3 regions of the Brevibacillus sp. MCWH genome follow, and region 2 is predicted to be linked to each of the others. Evidence: riboswitches for the same ligand, from Rfam matches in the RefSeq annotation. Region 2 holds a riboswitch; each other region holds the start of a gene.

Region 1 (4,162 bases), on a different contig from region 2:
GCAAGCAGAAAAAAGCGGCCGGCCAGGAAATGCCGACGTTGGGATAGGAGGCTACACGGTATGAAGATGAACAAGGGAAGTCTTGGGCTGCTGCTGGCCTTGGCAGTTGCCCTGGCAGGTTGTACGGCTCCGGATGCGGCCACGCAGCAGACGCAAACGGATAACAAGCCGGTGCCGGTACAGGTCGATACAGTGAAAAAGGGAAGCGTGTCGACGCGCGCGGGGGTAACCGGGAAACTGGCCCCCAACAAGGAAGTCACCTTGGCTCCAAAAGTGGGCGGCAAGATTGTGCAGCTGAACGTAAAACTGGGGCAGTATGTCAAACAGGGACAGGTGCTTTTCAGCCTGGAGAAAACGGATCTGGAGAATGCAGTGCAGCAGGCGCAGGCGGCGTACGATCTCGCCGTAGCCAACCTGAAGCAGAGTAATGCCGCCTCCGACCAGGGGCTGCAGCAGGCGAAAAACGGTCTGGTGCAGGCCGAGCAGGCGCTGCGGGACGCGGAACGCGACTACCAGCGCATGTCTGACCTGTTCAAACAGGGAGCGGTGTCTCCGCAGCAATTGGAACAGGCACAGGCGGCCCTCACCAATGCGAAGACGGCGTATGCCAACGCCAAGGAAGCGCTGGAGATGGCTGAAAAGCAGACGGGAGTGGCCGTCACTCAGGCATCCGTGGAACAGGCCCGCATCTCGCTGCAAAACGCGCGTGAACAGTTGGCCAACGCGACGGTGACCGCCCCGATCTCCGGCTTCGTCTCCGCCGTCAACGGTCAGGTAGGGGAAATGGCTTCGCCGCAAGCGCCAGTGGTCACCATCGTGGATACCGATCCGCTGATCGTCAAGGCAAACCTCTCCGAAGAGGAAGTAACGTCAGTGAAAAAAGGGGACAAGGTGAAGATTCAAATCTCTGCCATCTCCAAGGAGCTGGACGGCACGGTGAGCGCGATCAGTCCCGTGATGGATCAGACGCTGCGCGCGTATCCGGTGGAAATTGCCCTGGCCAAGCAGGACGCTTCGCTGAAGGCGGACATGGTCGTCAGCATCCAGTTTGCGCATCAGCAAACCAACAGCATGCTGGTGGTGCCGCTCAAGGCCGTCTTTGACGAGAACGGCAAGCGGTTCGTCTACAAGCTGGAGGGAGACACGGCAAAAAAAGTGGAAGTGCAGACCGGGATCGAATCCAGCGATCTGGTGGAGGTAAAGGCAGGGCTGAAAGAAGGCGAGCAAATCGTCGTGCGCGGACAGACGCTGCTGAAAGACGGCGCCAAGGTAAACGTCCAGCCGACATCTTGACACTGTTCGCTTGCTCAAGTAGTATGAAAGAGATATCCAACCAGCACAGTCGGAATGCTGCGGCGGCCCTGCAGGGACGTCGCTGCGGGGGGCGACACGGTCGCTGACCCGCCGGATGCTGCTGGGATGGAACGAGACTGCAAACGAAACTGAATAGCACGCAATCACCTTATCAAGAGAGGCGGAGGGACTGGCCCGATGAAGCCCGGCAGCGGATCTGCCTGTGCAGATGCTGTGCCAATTCCAGCAGGAGCATTCCTGACAGATAAGAACGTGGAGATGTCGATCTGCCCCTTTTTCTGTACAGGAAAAGGGGCTTTTTGCTTAGCCGCCGACGTCTGCACGATTTACCCAAGGGAAAGGAACGAGAGACTGATGCGCATCCAACCGTCCGCCATGATTGACCGTCTGCCGACGCAGTTTTTTGCCTCGCTGGTGGCGAAAGTGAACAAGGCCATCGCCGCCGGCCATGACGTAATCAACTTGGGGCAGGGCAACCCCGATCTGCCGACGCCGCCGCACATTGTCGAGGAACTGCAGGAACATGCTGCCCGTCCGGTTCACCACAAGTACCCGCCGTTCAGCGGTCGTGTGGAACTGAAACGGGCTGTCGCCCACTGGTACAAGCAGGAGTTTGACGTCGATCTGGACCCGGAAGAGGAAGTGGCCATCCTGTTCGGCAGCAAGACCGGACTGGTGGAAATCTGCCAGGTATTGCTCAATCCGGGCGATGTGGCTCTGGTGCCGGACCCCGGCTATCCCGATTACTGGTCGGGAGTGGCCATCGCCGACGGGCGGATGGTGATGATGCCGCTGCGCGCCGCGAACGGTTTCCTGCCGGACTACGGCGAGCTGGCCCGAGAGGATCTGGACAAAGCCAAGCTGATGTTCCTGAACTACCCCAACAACCCGACCGCGGTCAATGCGCCGTACGAATTTTTCGAAGAGACGGTCCGTTTCGCCCGCAAGCACGAAATCGTCGTCTGTCACGACTTCGCCTACGGAGCGATCAGCTTCGACGGCAAGAAGCCGGTCAGCTTCCTGCAGGTGCCGGGAGCCAAAGAAGTGGGCGTGGAATTTTACACGCTGTCCAAAACGTACAACATGGCCGGCTGGCGCGTCGGCGCGATGGTCGGCAACCGGGAACTGGTCCGGCTGATCAACCTGATCCAGGACCACTACTTCTGCAGCCTGTTCGGCGCCATCCAGATGGCGGCGGTCCGGGCGCTGACCGATTCCCAGCAGTGTGTCCGCGAGTTGGTGACCGTCTACGAAAGCCGGCGCAACGCGCTGTTTTCCAACCTGCACCGCATCGGCTGGGAGGCGGCACCGTCGCAGGGCTCGTTTTTCACCTGGCTGCCGGTGCCGAAAGGGTTTACCTCTGCCGAATTTGCCGACTTGCTGTTGGAAAAAGCCCATGTCGCTGTCGCACCGGGCGTAGGTTTCGGCCCCACCGGCGAAGGGTACGTGCGCGCAGCGCTTTTGGCCAGCGAAGAGCGGCTGGCGGAAGCAGTGGCGCGGATTGAGCGTTTGGGTATTTTCTCCCCGTGCAACTAGCAATATATCGTTCATGTGATTGAGAACTGACCGCCAGTGTGTTCGCAAAACGCCCTGGCGGTTTGATTTTTTGGGAAGCGAGGCGGAGGCGGGGCAGTGCCGCGTCCGGGATGGGCCCCGCCCAAAATAGGCGAGTGCCGCATAGTCCAAAACCGGGCGGGCGAATACTATAAAAAAGCGCGGCGGGCGCGATCACGAATGACGCGCCCATGCAAAAAAATCCATTCTCAGTAAAAATCATTCTCAGCATTGACAGATAATGATTTTCATTATACGATGGGTGTGGTAATGATAATTGATCTCAATGATCACGTTTGTTCGGCAGGAGGGTATCATGCGCTACCAGATCAACGGATATACGGACATGTATACGGTCATCTCCAATGAGCGCAAGATAGGCGGCGCCGTAGAAGCGGGTCTGATTCGCCTGCGGTCCGGCGAGGAGTTTGCCAACGCCGTGCTCACACGGTTGGAGATGTCCGGCGCACAGTTTTGCTCGCTCGGTTTTGTCACGGAGGAGGGCAAGCGGCTCATTGTCCATATCAATGACATCAGCATGATCGCCGACGCGGTGCACGTAAACGTGTGTGACCTGCGCAACGAGGTGATGCGCGCGGAGAAGATGGCGGAGCGGCTTAAGCGCTTGAAGCGGCTGTGCCAGTTGAACGAAGGAAGCTGCACGCCGACGTTCCGTGAAGAAGCGCTGTTGCTTGCTGAAGACATTGGCTTCGATGTGGCGCGCGAACACGTCGATCTGTCATTCCTGCCGCAGACGGAAAATGCCCGGGTGGTTCGCATCGCATAGGGAACCCGAACCCTGAACCCTGGCGCGCGATACAAACGAACACGATCCAGAGAATGAGACGGGAAGCGGTTTACGCTTCCTTTTTTGCTTGTCCAAGAGAACAATAGCCAAAACCTATTCCGTCTATAGCAAGCATAGATTGGACTTCTCCCGGCGTGAGTGATACAACAAGGATAAACTCAATCAAGGGGGAACGGAACATGGAGTACGCTTTTTCACAATCGGTTGGCGCACTGAGCTCCTCGGCCGTGCGGGAAATTCTGAAATTGACGCAGGGGACCCCGGTGCTGTCGCTGGCTGGCGGACTGCCGGCAGAGGAGTTTTTTCCGCTCGAAGAAATGAAGGCTGCATTTGACCGCGCGCTCAGTCAAGGGCCGAAATCGCTGCAATACGGTCTGACGGACGGGTACCTGCCGCTTCGCGAGTGGGTGGCATCCCGGATGAAACAAAAGAACATGAATGTGGGCGTGGAAAACATGCTGCTTACCACCGGCTCCCAGCAGGCCG
Region 2 (4,162 bases):
GCCGACTTGACCAGCAGGCCCGACAGGCCGATCGCGTCTGGCTGCTCTTCACGGCAGGCGGCAATCAGCTGCTCCGGCGGCACCTTGATGCCCAGGTTGACCACTTCGTACCCGTTGTTGGCGAGGATGATCTCCACCAGGTTCTTGCCGATGTCATGCACGTCCCCTTTTACCGTCGCCAGCAAAATTTTCCCTTTGGTGGCCGTCTCCGTCTTTTCCATGTAAGGTTCCAGGAACGATACGGAGGCCTTCATCACTTCGGCGCTCTGCAGCACTTCCGCGACGATCAGTTGGTTGTCGTTGAACAGCCGGCCTACCTCTTCCATCCCGGCCATCAGCGGACCGTTGATGATTTCTAGCGGCGTGTATTTCTCCAGCGCCAGCTTCAGGTCGTCCATCAGCCCGTCCTTGGAGCCTTCCACCACGTAACGGGCCAGACGCTCTTCCAGCGTGAGCGACGACGCTTCCACGCGTACTTCCTTTTTCTTCTGCCGGTAAAACTCGGTAAAGGCGGCCAGCGTCTCGTCGTTGGTCTCAAACAGGAGCGCCTCTGCCAATCGCCGCTCCTCTTCCGGAATGGAGGCGTAGCGTTCCAGCTTCTCGGTATTGACGATGGCGTAATCAAGTCCGGCCAGAGTCGTATGGTAAAGGAAGACGGCGTTCAGCACCTCCCGTCCGGCCGCCGGCAGCCCGAACGAGACGTTGCTGATGCCGAGAATCGTCTTGCACTCCGGCATCGCCTCCTTGATCAGGCGGAGGCCTTCCACCGTCTCGCGGGCGGAGCCGATGTACTGCTCGTCGCCGGTGCCCACCGGAAAGACCAGCGGATCGAAAATGATGTCGCGCGGGTTGACCCCGAATCGATTGACCAGCAGATCGTAGGCGCGTTTGGCCACTTCCAGCTTCCGTTCCCGGGTGACTGCCATGCCGGTCTCGTCGATCGTGCCGACGACGACAGCCGCGCCGTACTTGTGAATCAACGGCGCCACCTGTTCAAACCGCTCCAGCCCGTCTTCCAGGTTGATCGAGTTGAGAATCGCCTTGCCCTGCGAGTACCGCAGTCCAAGTTCCATGACGCGCACGTCGGTGGAGTCGATCATCAGCGGCGCTTTCACTTTTTTGATGACAAACTGCAGGAACTTCTCCATGTCCCCGTACTCATCCCGGTCCGGGTCGGCGAGACAGATGTCAATGATCTGTGCCCCCCGCTTTACCTGGGCGCGGGCGATGTCGGACGCTTCCTCGTACTTCCCGGCCGCGATCAGGTCGCGGAATTTTTTCGACCCAATCACGTTGCTCCTCTCTCCGACAAGCAGCGGCCGATTGTCTGCTTCCGCGTAGACGACCTCGATCCCCGACACGGCGCTGACCGGCTGTCCGGCCGGGACACGGGGCTTGCAGTCCTTCAATGCTTCCGCCAGCGCGCGGATATGCTCCGGCGTCGTGCCGCAGCATCCTCCGGCGACGTTGAGCCAGCCCTGCTCGGCAAACGCCCGCATCTTGGCAGCCAGTCCGTGCGGCGTCTCGTGGTAATGGCCGTTTTCATCCGGCAGGCCGGCGTTGGGATAACAGCTCACCCCGCACTGGGCCAAATTCGCCAGCGTGCGCAGATGGTCACGCATGAACTCCGGCCCGGTGGCGCAGTTCAGACCAATGGTAATCGGCTTCAGATGCTCCAACGAGACGTAAAACGCTTCGATGGTTTGCCCGGCCAGGGTCGTGCCCATCGGCTCAATCGTGCCGGAGATCATCACCGGCACTTCCCTGCCCAGCTCCGCGAACGCCCGGCGAATGCCGATGCCGCCGGCCTTGACGTTTAAGGTGTCCTGCGAGGTCTCCAAAAGCAGCGCGTCCACGCCGCCGATCAGCAGCCCTTTCGCCTGCCGGTAGTACGCTTCCACCAGCTCTTCAAAGGTGACGCCTCCCGTCAGAGACAGCGTCTTGGTCGTCGGCCCCATCGAGCCGGCGACGTAACGCGGCCACTCCTGGGTGGAATAGGCGTCAGCCGCTTCCCGTGCTAGCCGGGCTGCAGCGATGTTGATCTCCAGATCTTTGTCTGCCACGTCGTACTCGGCCAGGACGATCGAGGTGGCACCAAACGTGTTGGTCTCCACGATGTCCGCACCCGCCTCCAGGTATTTTTCATGAATGGAGCGGATCACGTCAGGACGGGTGAGATTGAGCAGCTCGTTACAGCCTTCGTAGGCATCACCGCCAAAATCATCAGCAGTCAGGCTGGCCTGTTGCAGCATCGTCCCCATCGCACCGTCCAGAATCAGAATTTTCCGGTAAAGCTGTTCACGAAGACTTATTTTCATGGGGCAAACTCCTTTTCTTCCAAACTCACACGCATTGGTCCGTGTACAATAAAAAATCCTCTTCTGTGTGCAACAAGAAGAGGATTTGTCCGCGAAACATACACGCATGACCATCCTCTTATCTTTCAAAGCACACGCTTTGCTGGAATTGGCACCTGGTAATCCGGTTGCCGAGGCTTCATTGGGCCAGTCCCTCAACCTCTCTGGATAAGAGTCGTCACTGTCTGTTATGCAGTTTTGTCAAACGGTAACGATGTTTGAATGTATCTTAACACCCCCTTTTCCTCGCGTCAATGTAGAATTTGTCTATTTTCTCCAGACTGCCCCCGCCCATTTTTTGCGAGCTGGTCATTCGCCCACAACAACCGGCACATTCGTGTATAGACTAAAGCATACGGAAAGGAGGGGAAACAACAATGAGTACTTCCTACTGCGGTTCCGGCTTTTTCGGTGACACGTTCGCAATTGTGCTCGTTCTGTTTATCCTGTTGGTCATCGTCGGGTGTTCGAACGACTGCAACTAAACGAGTGCGTACATCAACAAGGAGCCTAGCTAAACCTAGGCTCTTTTTTCGCTGGACAACCCTGTCCGCCTGCCGTTCCCTGCGGGACGTTTGCGCCTGATGCTGGTTCGTTGTCAGCCGCTGTCCGTTTTTGCTATGATGAAAAGCGATTCCGTACAAAGGAGCGAACCACTGTGGATCAATTGGTACCCTGTAACCGACAGGAATTCCTCTCTCGCCTGGAGACGGTGAAAGAGTTGGAGCACACGGATTTTGAGACATATTCAATCGTCAAGAATCAAGCGACGGGGCAGCACTACCTGCGTTATTCATTTACGCATGTCAACCTGTTTGAAGGAGGCAGGCGGGACGAATACGACCACTTCCTCCCGCTGGAATCGGACGACGTGCTGGGCATTCTGTTTGGCGACCAGCCCTATCGCTTTCCCGATCACTGGCGCTCTCCCTATCTGCGCAGCGGGACGGATGAGCGGCTGATGCCGTTTGATCCCAGTGAAAACCACGATCTTAAGGAAGCTGCCGAAGCAGAACGATCGCTTCTCACCAAGCTGGCCGAGTACAAGCGGCAGTGGCAGTCGGCCGACGACAAGGAACGGCTGACGCGGGACCTGTTCCACGATTTGGACGATTTGCTGAAAAAACCGGAAGAGTGAGTTGCATCCCGCAGGAGATGCCGCTATAATGCTAGAAGAATATCGTTGTCGCTGAAGAGGAGAGTACTCCGTCAGAAAGCAGAAGCGAGCCGGGGACGGTGGGAGCCCGGTGCAAACTGACGCGGGGAAGCGCACCTCGGAGACGCGTCCTGAAGGTCCGGACAGCCGGATTGCGTAGGGCACGCCGGGTCTGCCCGTTACCGCAGGCAAAGCGGCTTTCGCCTTTTCCCGTGCGGGAGGCGAGAGCAACAAGAGTGGCACCGCGGGAGTACAACCTCTCGTCTCTTCCCTGATGAGACGCAGAGGTTTTTCTATTTTTTAGATTCCAGACCGAAAGGAGAATTCGATGAGCTATAAGCATCAAGCGGCCAGCATCATTGCCGCAGCACTCACCCGCCTCGGCGCGGACCAATTTACCGCCGAAACCGTATACGACATGCTGGAAACGCCACCCAATCCCAGCATGGGGGATATCGCCTTCCCCTGCTTCCAACTGGCCAAGGCGCTTCGCAAAGCGCCGCCGCTGATCGCCTCCGAACTGGCCGGCGAGGTTAGCGGTACGCCGATCCGCGAAGTCAAGGCGGTCGGTCCGTACCTCAACCTGTTCCTCGATCAGCAAAGCGTCGCCCGCGACGTAATCGGCACGATCCTGACGCAGGGCAGCGCA
Region 3 (4,162 bases), on a different contig from region 2:
TACTTCTTTGAACTGCAGGTTTTTCTTGTTTTCGACGATATCTTTTACGGTGCCTTTGATGCCAACACCGTCTTTCAGCTTGATCAGGCCGTTTTTCTCCAGCAGGGCCAGCGCACGGCCGTTGTTGGTCGGGTCGTTCGGCAGAGCGATGGTTGCACCGTCGGCCAGTTCGTCAATCTTTTTGATTTTCTTGGAGTAAGCACCAAACGGCTCGATGTGCACTGCCACCACCGGCACCAGGTTCATGTTTTGGTCTTTATTGAACTGCTCCAGGTACGGAATGTGCTGGTAGAAGTTGGCGTCCAACTGTTGTTCGTTCAACTGCACGTTTGGCTGTACATAGTCGGTAAATTCCTTAACTTCCAGGTTAATGCCCTGTTCTTTCAGTTTCGGCTGGATGAATTTCAGAATTTCAGCATGAGGTACAGGCGTAGCGCCCACTTTCAGGGTGATTTCTTTTTGTTCGCCCCCGTCCGAACCGCCAGACGCATTCGGAGCGGTTTCGGTTTTCGTGCCGCATGCCGCCAGAGACAGTGCCAGTACAGTCGACAGAATGGAAACAGCCCATTTTTTCACAGATGATTACCCCTTTCTCTTTCATATTGTTGTCTTTATGGTAAAGATCTTACTTGCGGCTGAAACGGATTACCAATTTGTCTCCCAGCGTTTGCAAGATCTGAACCAACACCAGCAAAATCACGACAGTAACAATCATCACATCGGTCTGGAACCGCTGGTAACCGTAGCGGATGGCCAGGTCGCCCAGTCCGCCGCCGCCGATCACGCCAGACATCGCCGTGTAGGAAACAAGCGCCACGGTGGTAATCGTAATGCCGGCAATCAACCCCGGACGGGATTCAGGCAGCAGCACGTTCCAAATAATCTGCCACTTGGACGCTCCCATCGACTGGGCCGCTTCGATCACACCGCGGTCCACTTCCCGAAGCGACGTCTCCACCAGTCTGGCGAAAAACGGAGCCGCCCCGATCACCAACGGCGGAATCGCTCCCTTGACCCCCAGCGAGGTGCCGACCAGGATTTTCGTCAGCGGAATCAACATGATCATCAGGATGATAAACGGCACCGAACGCAGCACGTTTACGACAAAGGAAGCAATCGTGTAAAAGACGCGGTTTTCCAAAAGCTGTCCCTTGGAGGTGAGAAACAGCAGGACGCCCAGCGGCAGTCCGATCAGGACGGTAAACAGCGTCGAAAAGCCCAGCATCGTCAGTGTATCCAATGTGGCCTTGCCGATTTCCGCCACATCGACGTTTTCAAACGTCAGTCCCATGTTACATCACCTCCACTTCAAGACCGCGCTGGCGCAGGGTTTCGATCGCGCGGCTGTTCTGCTCCGGATTGCCGCTCAATTCGACGACCAGCTGGCCGTAAGGTGTATCTTTCATCCGCGAAATCGTACCCTGCAGGATGCTGAACATCGTGCCGGTCTCCTGCATGGTCTGGAACAGGATCGGCTGGTACGTCTTTTCGCCCAGGAACGTGATGCGCACAATCGTCTGGTCGCCGGCCGCCTTTTCGTGAGCCACCACTTCCCGCAGCTCGGCGGAATCGGCCACCTGCTCCACGAACTCCCGCGTCGTCGGATGCTGCGGTTTGAGGAACACGTCCAGCACCTTGCCTTCCTCGACGATGACACCTCCGTCGATAACGCCGACACGGTCGCAGATGGAGCGGATGACGTGCATCTCGTGCGTAATCAGGACGATGGTCAGGCCCAGCTTGCGATTGATGTCGAGCAGCAGGGCGAGGATCGAATTGGTCGTCTGCGGGTCGAGCGCGGACGTCGCCTCGTCACACAGCAATACTTTCGGATCGCTGGCCAACGCGCGGGCGATCCCGACACGCTGCTTCTGCCCGCCGGAGAGCTGGCTCGGATACTTGTCGCGGTGTGCTTCCAGGCCGACCAGTGTGAGCAGTTCGTTTACCTTTTTGTCAATCTCCGCCTTGGGCCGCTTGGCCAGCTTCAGCGGAAAGGCCACGTTCTCCGCCACCGTGGCCGAAGAGAGCAGATTGAAGTGCTGAAAGATCATGCCGATTTGGCGCCGCTGCTCCTGCAGCTTGCGGTCATCCAGTGTAGTCAGGTCGACGCCGTCTACGATTACGTGACCGGATGTCGGACGCTCCAGCATGTTGATGCAGCGAATCAGTGTACTTTTCCCGGCACCGGAATGTCCGATGATGCCGAAGATTTCTCCTTTTTCTATGGTCAGGTCAATCCCCAGCAGTGCGGGGACCGTCTTGCCCTGTACCGTGTAGTTTTTGCGCAAGTTTTGCAAGCGAATCATCCGGTTCACCTCCCTATACGGAACAAACCCCTTTTTCGGCATGAAAAAGGGGTTTGCATCGATATCCGATCACATCCACCCTTCTCATCTCTCAAGATTCTCCGATCTTGTAGGAATTGGCACCGCGACACCCATCTGTGCGATGAGCCGGTTGCCGGGCTTCATTGGGCCTGTCCCTCCGCCTCTCTTGATAAGAAGAATTTCTCCGTATATGCTGTTTGTTTGTATTTTCGTTGATACAAATCGGATTATATTCCATTTAAAAAAACGATGTCAATGGAAAATTAAAGGAAAAGTGCAGGGCGATCTGCCCGCTTGAAGAGAGCCTCAGCTCTGCTTCCCGTCCGTTTCCCCCGCGGAATTGGCTTCCGGTTGGGCTTGCAGTTTTTCCTGAACAAAAGCCTGAACACGTTCCACATCAGGAATAAGGACAGCACCGGCGCGATTGGATTCGCTGAACATCCCCATTGGCGGAAGCTGATACTGACCGGGCTGTTCGGTGTTCAGCGTCAATCCGAGCGAGGCCAGCTTCAACATGTCCAGAGAGCTGATGTTGGTCTGCACGTACGGGGTAATTTCTTTCAAAATGGACGGCAGTTGGATCAGCGTGGTGCCGCTCTTCATCTGGTCGGCCAGCGCGGCCATCAGCTTCCGCTGCCGCTCCGTCCGCGTGTAGTCGGACGTCGCGTCGTGACGGAAGCGGACGTATTGCAGCGCCTTGGAGCCGTCAAGCCGCTGCAGCCCTTTTTTCAGATCAATATCGTACATGCCCTTGTCCGTAGGGTCGCGGTACCGCATGTTTTTCTCCACGTACAGCTCCACGCCGCCGACAGCGTCAATCAGATGCTTGAAGCCCTCGAAGTCGGTGATCACATACCGGTTCACCGGCAGCCCGGTAAACTGGCTCACGGTTTCCATCGCCAATTCCGGCCCGCCTTCGACAATTGCCGCATTGATTCGCGCATGTCCGTGGTCGGGAATCTCTACGTAGGTATCGCGCAAAATCGAAAACAAGTCATATCGTTTCGCAACCGGATCAATGCTGAGCAGCATCATCGAATCGGAACGGGGCAGCGCGTTGCTGCGCATGCCGCGCCGGTCAACGCCCATCAACAGGATGTTGACGCGCTCCTTGCCGTCCCACGTGGGAATCTCCGCCGCCTTGGTCGCGCCGCCGGCGGGATGGTCGATTACGTTTGGCTGTTGAATGTCCTCGGCAAATTGATACAGCGAATATCCGTAGTACCCCCCTGCCGCAGCGACTGCCACGATCAGGAGGAGCAGCATTCGTTTCAAAAAGCGCATATGGAAAACGCCACCTTTGTCTCTTTCAGATAATATACTCCCCACTTTGTCTAGTATACTCGAATCCGGTCGAAGGCGGGCACCCTATATTTGGCTGGAATCTTGTTATGTAGGTGCGCATGTGACCTGGCGATGCTTGAATAAAAAATGACACCTCCCTGCTACACGCGGATGAGGTGTCATCACAAACATTGGGCTATGCTATTGTTAAACAGATTGACTGGGCCATCCTGTCACACAGGGACAGCCTCCAGCATTGAGACGGCTGCAGACGTCGGAATGATCCGCTGCAGTTCAAAGCCCGCTTTCCGGAAAAGCGTCCGGAACTCCGCCTCGGTCCGTTCCTTTCCCGTAGCCATGATCATCATTTCCAGATCAATCAACATGGACGGATGCGGTTGATTATTGGCCGGAACGACCATCTCGATCACCAGGAGCTTTCCGTCTTCCCGGATGGCCCGTCGGCAGTTGCGGAAAATGGCAACGGCTTCCTCGTCGTTCCAGTCGTGGATAATGTTCTTCATCATGTACAGATCGCCGCCTGCCGGAAC

The links. Region 2 has a riboswitch for S-adenosylmethionine ahead of metH (methionine synthase). Riboswitches for the same ligand answer to the same signal wherever they lie in the genome.
Region 1: another riboswitch for S-adenosylmethionine. It lies ahead of ETC00_RS17140 (pyridoxal phosphate-dependent aminotransferase); the one in region 2 lies ahead of metH (methionine synthase).
Region 3: another riboswitch for S-adenosylmethionine. It lies ahead of ETC00_RS11275 (methionine ABC transporter ATP-binding protein); the one in region 2 lies ahead of metH (methionine synthase).

Annotation. Positions count from the first base shown of each region.
Region 1 is NZ_SDLF01000024.1:36,765-40,926, reverse strand. It holds gene ETC00_RS17150 (efflux RND transporter permease subunit) at 1-47, shown strand, start outside; gene ETC00_RS17145 (efflux RND transporter periplasmic adaptor subunit) at 61-1,293, shown strand; SAM riboswitch class I at 1,460-1,565, shown strand; gene ETC00_RS17140 (pyridoxal phosphate-dependent aminotransferase) at 1,669-2,850, shown strand; gene ETC00_RS17135 (hypothetical protein) at 3,185-3,655, shown strand; gene ETC00_RS17130 (aminotransferase-like domain-containing protein) at 3,856-4,162, shown strand, end outside.
Region 2 is NZ_SDLF01000013.1:76,824-80,985, reverse strand. It holds gene metH (methionine synthase) at 1-2,318, opposite strand, end outside; SAM riboswitch class I at 2,434-2,532, opposite strand; gene ETC00_RS13075 (YjcZ family sporulation protein) at 2,735-2,842, shown strand; gene ETC00_RS13070 (hypothetical protein) at 3,016-3,495, shown strand; gene argS (arginine--tRNA ligase) at 3,842-4,162, shown strand, end outside.
Region 3 is NZ_SDLF01000010.1:96,669-100,830, reverse strand. It holds gene ETC00_RS11285 (MetQ/NlpA family ABC transporter substrate-binding protein) at 1-576, opposite strand, end outside; gene ETC00_RS11280 (methionine ABC transporter permease) at 626-1,291, opposite strand; gene ETC00_RS11275 (methionine ABC transporter ATP-binding protein) at 1,293-2,306, opposite strand; SAM riboswitch class I at 2,388-2,503, opposite strand; gene ETC00_RS11270 (LCP family protein) at 2,634-3,611, opposite strand; gene ETC00_RS11265 (methyltransferase) at 3,845-4,162, opposite strand, start outside.